Regions from separate parts of the Rhizobium sp. SG570 genome, predicted to be linked through region 2. Evidence: riboswitches for the same ligand, from Rfam matches in the RefSeq annotation. Region 2 holds a riboswitch; each other region holds the start of a gene.

Region 1 (4,177 bases), on a different contig from region 2:
ATATGGCTCATGTCGGAGACTGCCGTCAGCGCGCGAATCGACATTTCGATCGTCTTGCCGAAATCGGGGCTGTCCATCGCGGCTGCGATGTTGAGCGAGCCGAGATTGCAGGAGATGTCCTTGCCCATATGCGTGTAGGAAAGGTCGTCGCTGTATTCGCTCGCTTCGCTCACCTGCAGGATTTCCGAGCAGAGATTGCTCATGGTGATGCGGCCGGCGATCGGGTTCGCGCGGTTCACAGTGTCCTCGAACATGATGTAGGGATAGCCGCTTTCGAACTGGATTTCGGCAATCACCTGGAAGAAGTCGCGCGCCTTGATCTTCTTCTTGCGGATGCGGCTGTCTGCCACCATCTCGCGGTACTTTTCTGTCACCGAGATTTCCGTGAAAGGCACGCCATAGACGCGCTCCACGTCATAGGGCGAGAACAGATACATATCGTCATTGTTCTTCGCGAGCTCGAAGGTGATGTCGGGAATGACGACACCGAGCGACAGGGTCTTGATGCGGATCTTCTCGTCGGCATTCTCGCGCTTGGTGTCGAGGAAGCGCATGATATCAGGGTGATGGGCGTTGAGATATACGGCGCCCGCGCCCTGCCTGGCTCCGAGCTGGTTGGCGTAGGAGAAAGAGTCTTCGAGCAGCTTCATCACCGGGATGATGCCGGAAGACTGGTTCTCGATGTGCTTGATCGGCGCGCCGGCCTCGCGGATGTTGGTGAGCGACAGCGCCACGCCGCCGCCGCGCTTGGAAAGCTGCAGCGCGGAATTGATGGCGCGGCCGATCGATTCCATGTTGTCTTCGACGCGCAGCAGGAAGCAGGAAACCAGCTCGCCGCGCTGCTTCTTGCCGGCGTTGAGGAAGGTCGGCGTCGCCGGCTGGAAGCGGCCGGAAATAATCTCGTCCACCATGTCATGGGCAAGCTGCTCGCTGCCGCGCGCCAGCGCCAAGGCTACCATGCAGACACGGTCTTCATAGCGCTCCAGATAGCGCTTTCCGTCGAAGGTCTTCAGCGTATAGCTGGTGTAATATTTGAAAGCGCCGAGGAACGTCGGAAAGCGGAACTTCTTCGCATAGGCATGATCGAAGAGATCGCGGACGAAGTTGAAGGAATATTGGTCCAGCACCTCCCGTTCGTAATAGCCCTCCGTCACCAGGTAATCGAGCTTCTCCCGCAGGTTATGGAAGAACACCGTATTCTGGTTGACATGCTGGAGGAAATACTGCTTGGCCGCCAAGCGGTCCTTGTCGAGTTGGATACTACCCTGCTCGTCATAGAGGTTCAGCATGGCGTTGAGGGCGTGATAGTCCAACGCCGTTTCCGTGACCTTCGATGGCCGGTCGCTCGCGGGATGAGAAAAAGTGTGAAGCGGTTTTTCGGCCGCGTGCCGCGACAAAGAAGAGCTTAGCGTGTCCAAAATCGTTCCAATCCGTGTCTGACATTCACGACATCCTCTTCCGTGCCCAAAAGCTCGAACCGATAGAGAAACGGCACCTGGCATTTGGTGGAGATGATGTCGCCGGCGATACCAAAGGTCGCCCCGAAGTTGCTGTTGCCCGCGGCAATGACCCCGCGGATGTTTGAACGGTTATCCGCATCGTTGAGGAAGCGGATAACCTGCTTGGGCACGGCACCCTTGCCCCCTTCACCACAATAGGTTGGGACAATGAGAACGTAAGGACGGGCCGCTCGCAGCTCTTCACCCGCGCCGAGCGGAATGCGAGCGGCCGGCAAGGCAAGCTTGGCAACGAAGCGATGGGTGTTCTCAGATCTGCTGGAGAAATAGACGATCTCGCCCACCGCCCGGTTCCTCAGGCGAGCGCGCTGATCATGTCGGGGCGGAAGCCAGCCCAATGCTGCTCGCCGGCGATAACGACCGGGACCTGACGATAGCCGAGACCCTGCACCAGCTCGTAGGCTTCAGTATCGGTGGACACGTCGACGATGGTGTAATCGATACCCTGGCGGTCGAGGGCGCGTGTGGTCGCGGTGCACTGGACGCAAGCGGGCTTGCTGTAGACGGTAATGCTCATGGATGTCCTCGTATATATGACAGGCGTGCGAGATCGTCCGGGCGTCGGGCGACACCCGTTCGGCAATCTGAAAAATGGCGGCGGGCACAACCGACTGCCGGACGCTTAGGCGGCCGTCAGTCGTGCAGGCAGATAAGGATACTCAAAGACATGGACTTCACACCTCGAAGTAACCTTTGCGGGCCATTCGAGGAAAGCGACGGCAACGGCGAGCTGCCGCAAACCATCGCTCGCCATCCGGACACCCCGCCCGTGGACGCTATTGCTCGAGGCAGGTCTCCTGGCTTGCGGGTCGAAGTATTTGCTCATGCCTTCCCGAGGCATATATTCCTCAGTGGCACATGCAGAACAATACTCGCCGCTCACAGTTGCGGGGGCAGCTACGGCTTGACGAGCATCATGCTCGGCGACCGTATTCCCATCTTAGCCTCCAATCCTTGCGAATCGAAGGAACCTCGAACACTAGATATAGTAGACGAGGTTAAATTTGCGTCAACAGGTTCCGTCACCGATCCTTCATTTAAGATGTTGATAAGGCCTGCGGCTAAGTCCCGAAGACGTTTTCGCGACAACGACAGAAGATCGGTCATCTTCTCGACCTCGGGAATGTGCGGCGAGTGGATATCGTGAAAGCCGGGGCCGATTGTCGGCGCACCGGACGCCCTCTTAACCCTGAAGCAGAGAGATTGCTCCAGGGAGCCCATGCCGGGTGAACATCGAGATATCCATACGTCAGGCAATGCCAGCGCGGATCCTGGCTTTCCAGGAGATTTCCAGGCGTCGTTTCAGTTCGTAACACAACGCACAGACGGCGAGCGTCGCAACCACGATCGGGATGAAAGACGAGGCGGACATCAACCCAAACTCACGCAACCAGTAGGCAATAACCAACATGACCGTCTGGTGAAGCACGTAGTAGGTCAGCACTGCCCTGTTCAGATAGCGGACAACGGCGTTCTCCGAATTCAGCCAGACCTTTGCGTATCCGAGAATTGCGACGATCGCACACCATTGGAACGTGCCGGCAAGCACCCTTCCCGCAAATGCCTGCCACATGTCAGGCTCGCCGGCAGGCAGGCCCGGGAAGAGCATCGTCAGAAGCACCGCACAACCCAGCGCCAGGATCAGGGCGGGTTTTCGCGCGTCGACGACCGCCTCCCAGCATTCGCTGCGCATGGCCATCACGACACCGAGCAGAAATGACATCAGATAGATACTATGGCTGTACCAGTCGGTGAGGATATTGAGTGTCGGGGGGAAGGCCGGCCGCAGCGCGAGCCTGAGCAAGATGAACAGTATGGCGGGAAATATCAGTATCCACTTGCCCGCCAGCCGGGGCGTCAGCCGATCCCCCGCGAGGGGCAGCAACTTCGGCCAGGCCGATACGACAAGCGTCAGGATTGCGGTATAGGTCCAGAGATAGGCGAGGTACCACAGGTGCTGCATCCAGAAGAGATTGACCTCACGTCCGTCGGGCAGCGGAATGGGCGTCAGGGTCAGATAGTGCCAGAAGACGTCTCGGAGGCTGATGTCGACCCCCAGGCTGGTATTCAGGCAGACATACATTTGGGGAGGGATCAGAAACAGCATTCCAACCAGCAGCGGAACCAGCAACTGCCTCGTTCGCGCCTTCCTCAGCACCTCGGGAGTTTGCCGTGTCAGCAATATCCCCGTGACGACGCCTGAGATCAAAAACAGCAGCGACATGCGCCAAGGGTGGGTCCACAGATGGATGATGTCAAAGATGGGAGAGCTGTCCGGTGCCTTCAGAAGAAAGCCCCTGGAGTTATACATCAGGCTGACATGATAGACGATCAGCAGCATGAATGCTGCGACCCTGATAAAATCCAGATCATGCCGACGTGACGTTGCCTCCATGGTTCACGCTATAAGGCATAATCTTTAAGATCAGGTTGAGTTGTCGATTAAAAAACTCAACCTATAGAGGATAGTGATCTCGAATGCTTTGCAGCGATGCTGCTACGCCCGCTAGCGCCATCGCCTTCCGGGAAGATCGCTCGTCACCCCCAGGGGTTCGCGCGCGCCCCTCTAGGACTGCGCGGCAACCACAACAGCGGTGACGGATCTACTTCTTCGCAACATCATCGTCCTGCTATGCGGCAAAGTGGACGAGCGCGTCAAA
Region 2 (4,177 bases):
CCTGCCACCCGCTCGATCTCGCGCGCCGCCAATCCGCCCGGCCGCAGCAGCCGCAGCTCGCCGTCCTCGACCTTGACGATGGTCGATTCGACGCCCACCACCGAAGCGCCGGCATCGAGGATCAGCGTGATCCGCTCTCCGAGGTCGTCGTCGACATGATCGGCGCTGGTGGCGCTGATCTTGCCCGACGTATTGGCGCTTGGGGCGGCCAGAGGCTTTCCGAAGGCGCGGATCAACTCGCCGGCAAAGCCCTGCGGCACGCGGATGCCGACCGTGTCGAGACCGGCGGTCGCCAGCGGATGGATGCCGCTTTCAGGCCGTAGCGGCAGCACCAGCGTCAGCGGACCGGGCCAGAAGGCTTCCGCCAGCTTGCGGGAGATGGGATCGAAGATCGCGTAGCGTTCGGCCATAGCCAGATCGCTCATATGGCAGATCAGCGGATTGAAGCGCGGCCGGCCCTTGGTTTCGTAGATACGGGTGATGGCGGCTGGATTGGTGGCATCGGCGGCAAGCCCATAGACGGTCTCCGTCGGCAATCCGATCGGCAAACCCTCGGCAAGCGTTGCCGAGGCGACCTCTATCGCCGTTTGCGGATGTTCAAGGATGTCTATGTGTCGTGCCATGGCCTGCCCGTTTGCAGTTCAGGCCGTTCTTATGCTTTTCAAGTTTTCGGATCAATGATCAAAGCTGGCGAATGATGTCGCGAAGCTGCTCGTTGCGGGCGCCGAGCAGCAGGACGTTGCGGATGGCGGTCTGCGGATCGTGGGTGTGGAAGAGCACTCCGTTGCCCCGGATGTCGCGATTGATCGTCAGCTTCTTTTCCGACGCTTCCTTGTCCGGATGGACGGCGACGGCGAAATACATTCGCGAATATTTCAGGCTGATGTCTTCGAAGAAATTGTCGTTCTGGCCGAGGCGGGCAAAGAAATTGGCGATGTAGAAGGCCCAGCTTACCTCCTCATATTTCGCGAATTGCGTTCGCGCCGCGGTGACGTGGCAATAGCCGAGATGCGGCGTATCCCGCAGGGTGTGATGGAAGATCAGTTTCGGAAAGCGGATCGACTGGTGAAAGCTGTTGAGACGGCCATGGGTTGTCTCGCCGGCGTTCCGCAGCTTGCTCGCCGTGCGTTCGGCCACTTCCTCGAACGTGAGGTAACGTCGCTCCTCGGCGAGCCAATGCGTCTTGTCGCGATTGATGCGGCCGGTGCGGAGAAATTCCGTATACCCCGCCGCCGGCGGCACCGGCTCCGGGTTGGCGGGTTTCTTGGCATCGAAATATCTGAGTTTTGCCATGCCGGCTCGCCATCGAGGTCTGGATGCCGAATGATAGATCGTCTAGCTTGAGCCGGGCTGAAGCGCGCGCTCCTGCTGGCGGATCGTTGAAAAGGATCAGAATCATGCCCGGCATTACCGATCTCAAGCTGCTGCTGGCGGGCATGAAGCCGAATCTTGCCGAGGGCGAGTTCGTCTATTGCAGCGTGCCGGCTTCGGCGCTCGCCGATCATATTCACCTGGAGCCGATCGGGCTCTTTCGGGAAAGGGAGGGAGTGACGTTGATCCTTCCTCTGGAAGCAGCGCGGCAGGCAGGGCTTCCGACGGCCCCCGCCATGCGGATGATCACGCTCGATATCCATTCCTCGCTGGAGGCGGTCGGCCTGACCGCAGCCTTTGCCACGGCCTTGGGACATGAGGGCATCAGCGCCAATGTCGTCGCCGCCTACTATCACGATCATATCTTCGTTCCGGCCGTTGATGCCGGCCGTGCGGTGGCGGCGCTGCAGGCGCTTTCGCAGGCGCACCCGCGCCTTTGATCACCTGCCATCGGCGGACCTGTCGCATTCAGAATAAAGCGTCGCTCGCGAGAGGTGGGAGGATCACTATTCCTGCATCCCACGGCGATGCATAAGAGATTGAATTGTCTTCCTTTATTGCCGCTATGCGCAACCGTCCGGGCGTCTCGTTTCGTCTGTCGCCAATTTCGAAGCCGATGTCGCATTGTAGCGCAGCGGCTGAAGGGGCCGAGAGCTATGATGTCATCAATCTCAAGGTGCCGTCTGCTAGGGAGGCGGAGAATTGGGAAGCCGGTCAAAATCCGGCGCTGCCCCCGCAACGGTGGTGGAGTAAGGCATGGCGGATAAAGCCACTGGGTCGGGTCGACCTGGGAAGGTGCCATGGGGTCCTGGCGACAGGGCCGCTCCAGAGCCCGGAAACCAGCCTTGGGCACATATGGTTTACTGACCGCGGCGGGCGGTCGGGACATTGCTTTAGGCCGTTCCCACCGGCCGTGCATGTCCTTCGCCCGTTTCTTGGTACTGCGCAAGGATAGGCAAATGGATATCAGCAGCAATGTTCTGCGGCAATTGAAGAATCGCCGTGAGGGTTTCAGCCTGGAGCAGCCCTTCTATACCGACCCGGATTACTTCAAGCTCGATATGGAGATGATCTATTATCGGGATTGGCTGTTCATCGGCCATGATTGCGAAGTGCCTCGCGCGGGCAATTATTTCACCGTCCAGATCGGCGATTATCCCGTCGTCATCGTTCGCGGTCGCGATCAGGTCATCCGTGCCTTCCACAATAGCTGTCGTCATCGCGGCTCGCGGGTCTGCACGACCGAGCGCGGCTCGTCGGCAAAGCTCGTCTGCCCCTATCACCAGTGGACCTACGAGCTGGACGGCTCGCTGCTCTTCGCCCGCCAGATGGCCGAGGATTTCGACAAGAGCCAGTACTCGCTGAAATCCGTTCACTGCGAAAGCGTCGGCGGCTATATCTTCATCTGCCTTGCGCAGAATGCGCCGGACTTCGCGCCGGTTCGTGCCACGATCGAGCCCTACATAGTCCCTCATCGTCTCAGCGAGGCCAAGGTCGCCTTCCAAAGCACCATCATCGAGAAGGGCAACTGGAAGCTCGTCTGGGAAAACAATCGCGAGTGCTACCACTGCGCTGCCAACCACCCCGAACTCTGCCGCACTTTTTCGGAAGCGCCGACGGTGAGCGGCGTGCAGGGGGCAATGAGCGATCCCGTGATCACAGCTCATTGGAAGCGCTGTGAAGCTGCCGGCCTGCCGAGCGAATTCAAGATCTCGCCGGACGGACAGTTCCGCACCGCACGCATGCCGCTGATCGAAGGGGCCGAAAGCTACACCATGTCCGGCCAGAATGCCGTCAAGCGGCCGCTCTCGCCGGATGTGACGATCAACAACATCGGTACGATGCTGCTGTTCCATTACCCGACGACCTGGAACCACATGCTCGGCGATCACGCGATTTCCTTCCGCGTCCTGCCGCTCAACGCCGAGGAAACCGCCGTCACCACCAAATGGCTGGTGCACAAGGATGCGGTCGAAGGCGTGGACTATGATCTCGAAGAGCTGACCCACGTCTGGACTGAGACCAACGATCAGGACCGCCGCATCGTCGAGGAAAATGCCTTCGGCATCCGCTCGCCTGCTTACGAGCCCGGTCCCTATTCGGAAATCCATGAAGGCGGCGTCATGCAGTTCGTCGAGTGGTACTCGAATTTCATGATCAACCGGCTGCAGGGCGATCAGGCCAAGCTGTCGGCGGTTGCCTGAACATGAACATGACCGTCTCCCTCCGTCATCGACACCTCGACCAGATGCAGCCCTGGAGCGACAGGCAGCATCTGCTCGAATGCCTCTCGGTCACGCCGGAAGCGCCCGATGTGATGACCTTCACATTCGGGTCCGACAAGGACAACTGGTTCCGTTACCTGCCGGGCCAGTTTGTGACGCTGGAGCTGCCGACGGCGCCCGAGCCGGTCATGCGCACCTATACGCTGTCGTCGACACCGTCGCGGCCCTTTTCGGTCGCCGTGACCGTCAAGGCGCAGAAGGACAGCATCGGCACGCGCTGGATGTTCGAGAACCTCAAGCCCGGCATGCGCATCAAGGCTTTCGGTCCTCTCGGCGATTTCAGCCATATCCGCCACCCCGGCGAGAAATATCTCTTCGTATCAGCCGGGTCCGGCGTGACCCCGATGATGGCCATGACCCGCTACATGGCCGACACGGCGCCGTTGTCGGACATCACCTTCGTCAATTGCTCGCGCAGCCCGGCCGACATCATCTTCCGTTCGGAGCTGGAATATCTCGCCCGCTTCATGCCGAACCTCAATCTCGGCCTGATCGTCGAGGGCTGCGGCCGCACCGAGCTC
Region 3 (4,177 bases), on a different contig from region 2:
TTGCGTTCAATGAGGTCGTTTATGACCACGAGCGCTTCGCTCTTCGTCTGGTCGAACATGGCTGCGGCCTGCTTGGCGTTCATCTGCGGCTGCAGGAATTCGTTGCGATGGCGGATGAAATCGGCAAGGCCATGTTCCTCGTCATCTTTCTCGACCGGGCTCGCATAAATATCCGGCACCAGCACCATGCCGGAATATTTCTCTTTGTCGTCGATCAGAATGACGCGCTGCGCCGAGCCGATCGGAAAGGCTTTGCGGAATTCCTCGATGCTCATGCCGACGCTTGCCGTATGCACATCCGGGCGCATCATGCGTGCCACAGTGAGGTTGCGGATCCACCCGACGTCGTGTGCGCTGCGGATGCTTTCTCCACGCAGATGGAAGCGCCATGTGGCGAAGGAATAGCCGAAGGTCGTGCGCACGACGAGAGACGAGGTGATGACAGCAGCCAAGACCAGCGCGGTAATCGGAAAGTCGCCGGTGATCTCCAGCGCCAGGAACGTCATCGTCAGCGGGCCGCCGATGATCGAAACGGCAAGCGCACTCATGCCGACCACCGCATAGACGGCTGGCGTCAGCGTGGCGTGATCGAAATAGGGGGCGCAATAGGCGAAAATCTTGCCGAGCAGCGCGCCCATGAACAGCGATGCGAAGAACAAGCCGCCCCTGAAGCCGGAGCCGATCGACACAGCCGAGGCGAGGGATTTCAAAACGAAAAGGCTGACCAGCGCCCACAAGGTTACATCGGTGGAGAGATTGAGATGGAGGGCTCCGTGGCCGGCCGATAGAACCTGGGGTGATATCAAAGCCAGCAAGCCGACGAACAGGCCGCCGAGCGCCGGGCGGAAAGGCGGCGCAATCGAGCTCTTGCGCGCCAGTTCCTCGACCCAGGCGACGCCCTGCATGATCAGGATGCCGATGCCGGCGCAAAAAGCGCCGAGCAAAACAGCCGGAAGGTAATCCGCCGGCACTATTGTGCCGAAATGGCCGATATCGATGGCGAAGTCGTCGCCGGCGAGCAGCCTTGCGATCATCGTCGATATCAGGGCCGAGACGACGACGGGCGTCAGGGTCAGGATGGAATAGGTGCCGATGATCAGCTCGAAGGCGTAAAAGGCGCCGGTCAGCGGTGCGTTAAACGCTGCGGCAATGGCGCCGGCAGCACCGCAGCCCACGAGCATGCGCAGATCCGCGCGGCGCATCTGCATCTTGTAACCGAACTTCGAAGCGATGCCGGCGGCAAGCTGCGTGTAGCCCGCCTCAAGCCCGACGGAGGCGCCGAACCCATTCGAGATCAGGTTCTGCACGGCGACGATGATGCTGTCGGTCAAGGACATGCGTCCGCCATGCAGCGCATTCGCCTCGATCGGGTCGACCATCGGCTTCTTGCGGGTGCGTGAAAGAATATAGAGCAGAATACCAAGAATGATGCCGCCGGCTATCGGGGCTATCAGCACCACCGATTTGTCCGGGATCGCCACTGCCGCCGAGCTCAGGCGCTCGTAATCCGTGATCCCGTAGATGAGGCTGTGCAGCTTGCGCGAAACGAAACTCATGGCCGTAACGGCGCAGCCGGACGCGATGCCCACGAGCGCGCCGGCGAAAACGAGTCCTAGTTCGCCGCGGCGGAGCAGCGCTCTAAATCGACCAAGATCGAATAGGGCTGAGAAGACGCCCAGGCGACGGGGTTGGAATTTCTGCAACATTGGGGACGGACGATACGTTTCTACTCGAATATGAGGGCTTAGCCTCTATAAACTCCTAACATCAAAGAAATACGGCAAAAAAAGTGATGTGTTCTCGGGATTATGCGGCGATTTCGCGGCTGGGACAGCCGATGTCGCACCCATGTCCTTGATTGACTTGAACTAAGTGAAAGCCTAATCATTGCCGGCATAACGAATGGTTTCCGAGCGGCGATGTGCCGCATGGGATGAAAAGGGAATGTGAAGGGGCGGACCCAATCCGGGCGTTCTCATCACAGCCGACCCCGCGACTGTAGAGCGGTCAGGGTCTTTCGTCCGGTTTGACAGCTATCCCGCCGATGGTTCGCATGGGGCGAACAGGCGGAGAAACTTCAAGCCGGAAAAGCCACTGGTGTGGCATCATGATCTACCAGGGCTGGACGCCTCCGATATCTACGAATCGTCCGTCTTTTCATGATGCATTGCCGGGAAGGCGAGAAAGATCCGCTGGTGCACGATCGGGGGCGACCGGTTTCGGTCTGCCCCCTCGTTGCGCCTTAACCGCGAGCCAGGAGACCTGCCATACGTGCCGGGCACAGCGCCCATCTTGGGACGCATGTCTCGCTGCCAGCACGGAGGTTGTCATGGCGCCAAACGAATTTCTCGCGCGTAAGCGCGCCCCTTTCGGTCTTAGCCGCGTTGCGCGGCTCCGTGCCCTCGTATGGGGGCGACAATAGCTCATGCCATCCTCACAATCCCGCGCTGTTTTCGTTCTCGGCGGCGCGCGCTCCGGCAAATCCCGATTCGCCGAATCGCTGATCTCGGATACCGGCCTTGACCGTCACTATGTGGCGACCGGACGAGCCTGGGACGACGAAATGCGCGAACGTATCGCGCAGCATCGAAACGAACGCGGCGATCTCTGGACGACGCACGAGGAGCCGCTCGACCTGACCGCCCGGCTGGCGGCGATCGACGGCGATGGCCGCGCTGTTCTCGTCGATTGCCTGACGCTGTGGGTCACCAATCTGATGATGGCCGAACGAAACGTCGCAGCTGAATTTGCTGTTCTTACCGAATTTTTGCCGAAGGCCAAGGCGCGGCTCGTGCTCGTCTCCAACGAGGTCGGGCTCGGCATCGTGCCGGAAAACCGCATGGCGCGCGAATTTCGCGATCATGCCGGCCGGCTGCACCAGATGATCGCGGCGACAAGCGCCGAAGTCTATTTTATCGCGGCGGGATTGCCGCTGAAAATGAAGGGTTGATCCACATGAACCAGGCAAAGATTCCCGCCACCGTCATCACCGGCTTTCTGGGAGCCGGCAAGACAACGATGATTCGCAACCTGTTGCAGAATGCCGGCGGCAGGAAGATCGCCCTCATCATCAACGAGTTCGGTGATCTGGGTGTCGACGGCGACGTGCTCAAGGGCTGCGGCGCGGAGAACTGCACCGAGGACGACATCATCGAGCTGACCAATGGCTGCATCTGCTGCACCGTCGCCGACGATTTCATCCCGACCATGACCAAGCTTTTGGAGCGTGACGCGCGTCCCGACCATATCATCATCGAGACCTCCGGTCTGGCGCTGCCGCAGCCGCTGGTCGCTGCCTTCAACTGGCCTGACATCCGCACGCATGTCACCGTCGATGGCGTCATCACCGTGGTCGACAGCGCCGCCGTCGCCGCAGGCCGCTTTGCCGACGATCATGATGCCGTCGAAGCCCGTCGTGTCGAGGACGATTCGCTCGATCACGAAAGCCCGATCGAGGAACTGTTCGAGGACCAGCTGACCTGCGCCGATCTGATCGTTCTCAACAAGACCGACCTGATCGACGTCGCCGGCCTTGGCCGCGTGCGTGCGGAAGTCGCGTCACGCACCGTCCGCAAGCCGACGATCATCGAGGCGAAGAACGGCGACGTGCCGGCAGCCATTCTGCTCGGCCTCGGCATCGGTACCGAAGGTGATATCGTCAACCGCAAATCGCACCATGAGTTGGAACACGAAGACGGCACACCACATGATCACGACGAATTCGACAGCTTCGTCGTCGAGCTTGGCCCCATTGCCGACCCGAACGCCTTCATCGAAGCGCTGAAGAGCGTCATTTCCGAACATGATATCCTGCGTCTCAAGGGTTTTGTCGATGTGCCCGGCAAGCCGATGCGCTTGCAGGTACAGGCCGTCGGCAGCCGCATCGACAACTATTTCGACCGTACCTGGGCGCCCGGCGAGGAGCGCGCGACGCGGCTGGTTGTCATCGGTCTGCACGAGATGGACGAAGGGATCGTGCGCAAGGCGATCGAAGCGCTGGTCTAAGGCAAAGTCATGCATCTCCTCCTAGCCCAGAAGGGAACGATCAGTGACGGCGACGAGGCGATCGATCTCGGCCAGTCGCCGGGCGATATCCTCTTCCTGTCGGCGGCCGATACCGAGCTTGCGGCGATAGCCGCGGCTCGCGGGCAAGGCGAGGGCAGCTGTTCCCTGCGGC
Region 4 (4,177 bases), on a different contig from region 2:
TGTCACAGAACATGGCCGCCAGATTGAGATCGTGCAGGGCAATGATGCAGGTGACGTCGAGCTTCGAGACCAGTCCCAGAATATCGAGCTGATGCTGGATATCGAGATGGTTCGTCGGCTCGTCCAGGAGCAGTTCGCTGGGGGTCTGCGCAAGGGCTCTGGCGATATGGACGCGCTGGCGCTCGCCACCCGACAAGGTCTGCCAGAGCTGCGCCGCCCTGCCCTGCATGCCCACACGCCCAAGCGCATCGAGGACGACCGTATCGTCACGAGCGCTCCAGGCCGACAATGGGCCGCGATGCGGCGTGCGACCAAGGCGAACCACGTCCATCACGGTCACCTGCGTCTCCGTCGTCGCCTGCTGCTCGACCAGCGCGATCCGGCGGGCGATATCGCCGCGCGGGATGGCCGCGATATCGTTGCCGCCGAGCCGGATGATACCGCTGCGTACTTTTCTCAAGCGGCAGATCAGCCGCAGGAGGCTGGACTTCCCGGAACCGTTCGGTCCGAGCAGACCGAGGACCTTTCCCTTCTCCACCGTCAAGCTGATGCCGTTGACGATCAGCGTGTTGCCGGCCGCGAAGGTTACCTTGTCGACCGCGATGCTCATGCCGTCCTCCGGGCGCGATAGAGAATGATTGCGAAGGCCGGGGCGCCGAACAAGGCGGTGACCACGCCGATCGGCAGGATCTGCTGAGGGATGATGATCCTCGAGACGATATCGGCGCCGACCATGAAGATCGCGCCGGTAAGCGCCGCCGCCGGCAGCAGCCGATCATGACTGGGGCCAACCAGAAAACGGGCCGCATGCGGGATGACGAGACCGACAAAGCCGATCGAGCCGACGATGCTGACGACCGCAGCCGTCATGAGCGCCGTCGTCCCAAGCAGGACGATCTGCGCGCGCCGCACCGCAATGCCGAGCGAAGCCGCAGCATCGGTGCCAAAGACGAAGGCGTCCAGAACCCGGACATGTCCCATGCAGATTGCAAAGCCGACAATGGCAACCGGCCCCGAAAGATAGACATCCGGCCAGCGCACGCCGCTCAACGAGCCGAGCAGCCAGAACATGACACCCCTTGCCTGCTCGGCATTCGCCGATGTGGTGACGATATAGGAGGTGAGTGCATTGAAGAGCTGCGAGCCGGCGACGCCGCACAGGATGATCCGCTCGCTTGTGCCGCCGACGCCCGTAGCCAGGAGGCCGACGAAGAGAAAGGCCGCGATCGCGCCGAGGAAGGCCCCGCCCGAAAGGCCCAGGATTCCCGAGCCGAGACCGAGGATCATGACGCAGACCGCGCCGGTCGAGGCGCCTGCTGAAATGCCGAGCACATAGGGTTCGGCGAGCGGATTACGCAGCATGGCCTGCAGGATCACGCCGCTCAGCGCCAATGAGGCGCCGGCGCTGGCGGCTACGAGCGCTCGGCTCAGCCTGTAGTCCCAGACGATACCCTGATGGATCCGGCTCAACTCGAAATCCGTCCCCATCAGCCGGTTCGCAACGGCCTTGGCTGTTGTGGCCAGCGGGATGGAAATCTCGCCGATCGACACGGCAAGGCTGATCATGAGCGCCAGGAGCACGATTGCGGCGATGGTGAGCGCCAATAGCGCCCACCGCTTCTGCCGTCTTGCGATCCCGCGCATCTATTGCGCCAGGCCGAAGGACTTGATGCCCTTGGCCAGGGTCTCGATGCCGTCGATGGTCCGGATGGTGGGATTCATCGACTGCGCGTCCATCATCACGAAGTGCTTGTTCTTGACTGCATCGAGCTGGCTCGTGACCGGGTCCTTCTCGAGGAAATCGAGCTTTACCTTGGGATCGTCGGCCGCGTAGCGCCGGCGATCCATCGTCGCGATGACGACCACGGCCGGATTGGCCTGCGCGATCGTCTCCCATCCAACCAGCGGCCATTCCTCCTCCGTCGTCACGACGTTCCTGGCGCCGAGTGTCTTGAGGATATACGCCGGCGCACTGTTCTTGCCGGCGATGAAGGCATCGCCGTTGACTTCCTTGCTCGAGAACCAGAACACAATCGGCAGGTTCTTGGCCTGTGCGCCGGCAATTGAAGCCACTGCTTCCGCCTGACGCTTCTTGAGGTCAGCGATCAGCGCATCGCCGCGATCATTGACGTCGAAAATCCGCGCGAGTTCATCGATCTCCTGATAGATCAGGTCCATCGTGAAGAGTTCCTTGCGCACGCCGTCACCGCCGTCGGCATTGACCTTGGCAACGCAGTCGGTCGGCGCGATGTAGGTGTTGATGCCAAGCCCGGAGAACTGCTCGCGCTTGCCGACCGAACCTTGCGGACCGACATGCCATTCGAATTCGGCGGCAACGAGGTCCGGTTCCTTGCCGACAACCGCTTCGAAACTCGGGTCATTATCGGCAAGACGCGGGATCTTGCCGTTGGCTTCGGCATATTGTGGCAGAACAGGCCCGACCCAGACGGCCGTTCCGACGATCTTGTCGGCAAGGCCGAGCGACAGCAGGATCTCGGTCATGCCTTGACCGATGGACAGGATCCGAGCTGGAGCCTTTTTAAAGGTGACCTGCTGGCCGCAATTGTTGATGGTGAGGGGATACTGGGTCGCTGCAAAACCGGGAGCTGCGAAGCCGGCAAGGCCGAGCGCAAATGTAATGGTCGTCAGAAAATGGCGCATGAAAGATCTCGATAGGGATGAAAAACTGAGTGACGTCAGCGCAACAGCGCTCAGGCACACCGCAGCCGGTCGCGGAAATCCCAATCAAGAACGAAGAGTGCCGGGTAATATCGAAGGCTCAGGTCAATCATTCTCTGTCCCTTTCCGGGCATCCCCGCCCGGCTGATTGGATCGTGATTGACGGCAGGTCTCCTGGCTCGCGGATGTCTGACAATCATCTGCCTTCCCGCGCCGTTTCCGCGCAGTGGCATGGTCCGAAGACCCTGGGAGATGACCAGCAAGCTGGTCGCTCCGGGATGACCGGCAATCCGCTTACAGTTGCGGGGGCAGCCACGGTCTAGGTCCCCTTTGGGTCGCCCTCACCGTGTTCCCTATTAATCCCCGTAGAGTCTTCCTTGGGGAACCGTCGCATCCAGTTATGTCGGACGACCGCTCGCCGTCAAGCACATCCATCGACAAAAGCCGCGCAATGTTTCTTCTCTTCTCCACCTCGACGACGAGTTGCTCGACATTGAAGAACACGCTCGTCTCGTTGTATGAGAATGAAATGGATGCGTTCACATCCGGCGAAGTTCATTTATCGATCTGCATAATAGAATTCATATCTAAAACGCCCTGCGGGCCAATATATCGACATTATCACTGCTCACCAGACGGCGTGAGCCTAACCAAAATGATGGATGAAAATGCAACAGGGGACGTTTCCGGTCGAGCTGGCTGAATTGGCAGCGGCGTTACAGGCAAGGTCGGGAATCTTCAAAGCCGATCAAGAGGCTTTGGCGCTCAGAGAAGAAGTCGAAAGCGCAGCAAGAATTTTCATATTTGACCACAAGACGCAGGCTGAGACTTTTACGAAGGCGTATGGAATTAAAAACGCTCTCAAATGCTGCCTGGCTTTGCTCTCCGCGAATATCGACCCGGTGAAATACGAAAACGTGCGCGACCTAGGCTGCGGCTCGGGCGTCTTCGGATTGACGTTCGCATTTCTCGCTACGAACCCGAGGCTGCACCTGACCTTCGTCGATCAATCGCCCTTACACTTGAACATCGCGCAAACGGTGCTGACGGATTCCGGTTGCGCCGGCAATTTCAGCTTTCTCAACCAGACCCTGCCTCCCGATTTGCCGTCGAATTCGGAGCTGGACCTCATATCCTATTGGTTTTGCGAAAACGGCCACGTGGCGAGCGATGCCAGTTTGATCGATCGCCTGATCGGTCGCGAAGCGATCATTGTAGACTACGAAAAGGTCATCTCGGGCATCGTCGACCATCTTCCAAAGCACCTTGTTGTAAAAGACCGCTGGTCGGTGGAATCGGACGTGCCCTTGCATATGAGGGACATCGTAGGAGATGAGAGCGTGAGGAGTTACGGGATCCACATCGTCAGGGCTTGATCCCACCAGCGGGCATTTCGATGCATAGGCAGGCTATTCGGATCAGTCGATCGAAACAAATCCGGCGTCTCGCAATATCTACTGCCCCTGTCGCGACAGCTTCCTTTCCTGTCCCTTTGCCG

The links. A riboswitch is a leader RNA that binds a small molecule or an ion and turns the genes downstream of it on or off. The one in region 2 is predicted to bind cobalamin.
Region 1: linked by a shared signal. The riboswitch ahead of nrdH (glutaredoxin-like protein NrdH) and the one ahead of FHT28_RS18795 (aromatic ring-hydroxylating dioxygenase subunit alpha) in region 2 are both predicted to bind cobalamin.
Region 3: linked by a shared signal. The riboswitch ahead of cobU (bifunctional adenosylcobinamide kinase/adenosylcobinamide-phosphate guanylyltransferase) and the one ahead of FHT28_RS18795 (aromatic ring-hydroxylating dioxygenase subunit alpha) in region 2 are both predicted to bind cobalamin.
Region 4: linked by a shared signal. The riboswitch ahead of FHT28_RS33435 (ABC transporter substrate-binding protein) and the one ahead of FHT28_RS18795 (aromatic ring-hydroxylating dioxygenase subunit alpha) in region 2 are both predicted to bind cobalamin.

Annotation. Positions count from the first base shown of each region.
Region 1 is NZ_JAAZQI010000003.1:8,622-12,798, reverse strand. Features, by position in the region: gene nrdE (class 1b ribonucleoside-diphosphate reductase subunit alpha) at 1-1,418, opposite strand, end outside; gene nrdI (class Ib ribonucleoside-diphosphate reductase assembly flavoprotein NrdI) at 1,406-1,801, opposite strand; gene nrdH (glutaredoxin-like protein NrdH) at 1,813-2,034, opposite strand; cobalamin riboswitch at 2,287-2,507, opposite strand; gene FHT28_RS07325 (acyltransferase family protein) at 2,767-3,912, opposite strand.
Region 2 is NZ_JAAZQI010000009.1:62,080-66,256, forward strand. Features, by position in the region: gene FHT28_RS18780 (L-threonylcarbamoyladenylate synthase) at 1-623, opposite strand, end outside; gene FHT28_RS18785 (DUF6656 family protein) at 682-1,293, opposite strand; gene FHT28_RS18790 (ACT domain-containing protein) at 1,398-1,811, shown strand; cobalamin riboswitch at 2,029-2,234, shown strand; gene FHT28_RS18795 (aromatic ring-hydroxylating dioxygenase subunit alpha) at 2,331-3,575, shown strand; gene FHT28_RS18800 (hybrid-cluster NAD(P)-dependent oxidoreductase) at 3,578-4,177, shown strand, end outside.
Region 3 is NZ_JAAZQI010000008.1:25,266-29,442, reverse strand. Features, by position in the region: gene FHT28_RS17195 (chloride channel protein) at 1-1,706, opposite strand, end outside; cobalamin riboswitch at 1,887-2,285, shown strand; gene cobU (bifunctional adenosylcobinamide kinase/adenosylcobinamide-phosphate guanylyltransferase) at 2,426-2,950, shown strand; gene cobW (cobalamin biosynthesis protein CobW) at 2,956-4,005, shown strand; gene cobN (cobaltochelatase subunit CobN) at 4,015-4,177, shown strand, end outside.
Region 4 is NZ_JAAZQI010000030.1:16,553-20,729, forward strand. Features, by position in the region: gene FHT28_RS33425 (ABC transporter ATP-binding protein) at 1-610, opposite strand, end outside; gene FHT28_RS33430 (iron ABC transporter permease) at 607-1,644, opposite strand; gene FHT28_RS33435 (ABC transporter substrate-binding protein) at 1,645-2,661, opposite strand; cobalamin riboswitch at 2,826-3,084, opposite strand; gene FHT28_RS33440 (methyltransferase) at 3,348-4,055, shown strand; gene FHT28_RS36765 (hypothetical protein) at 4,028-4,177, opposite strand, start outside.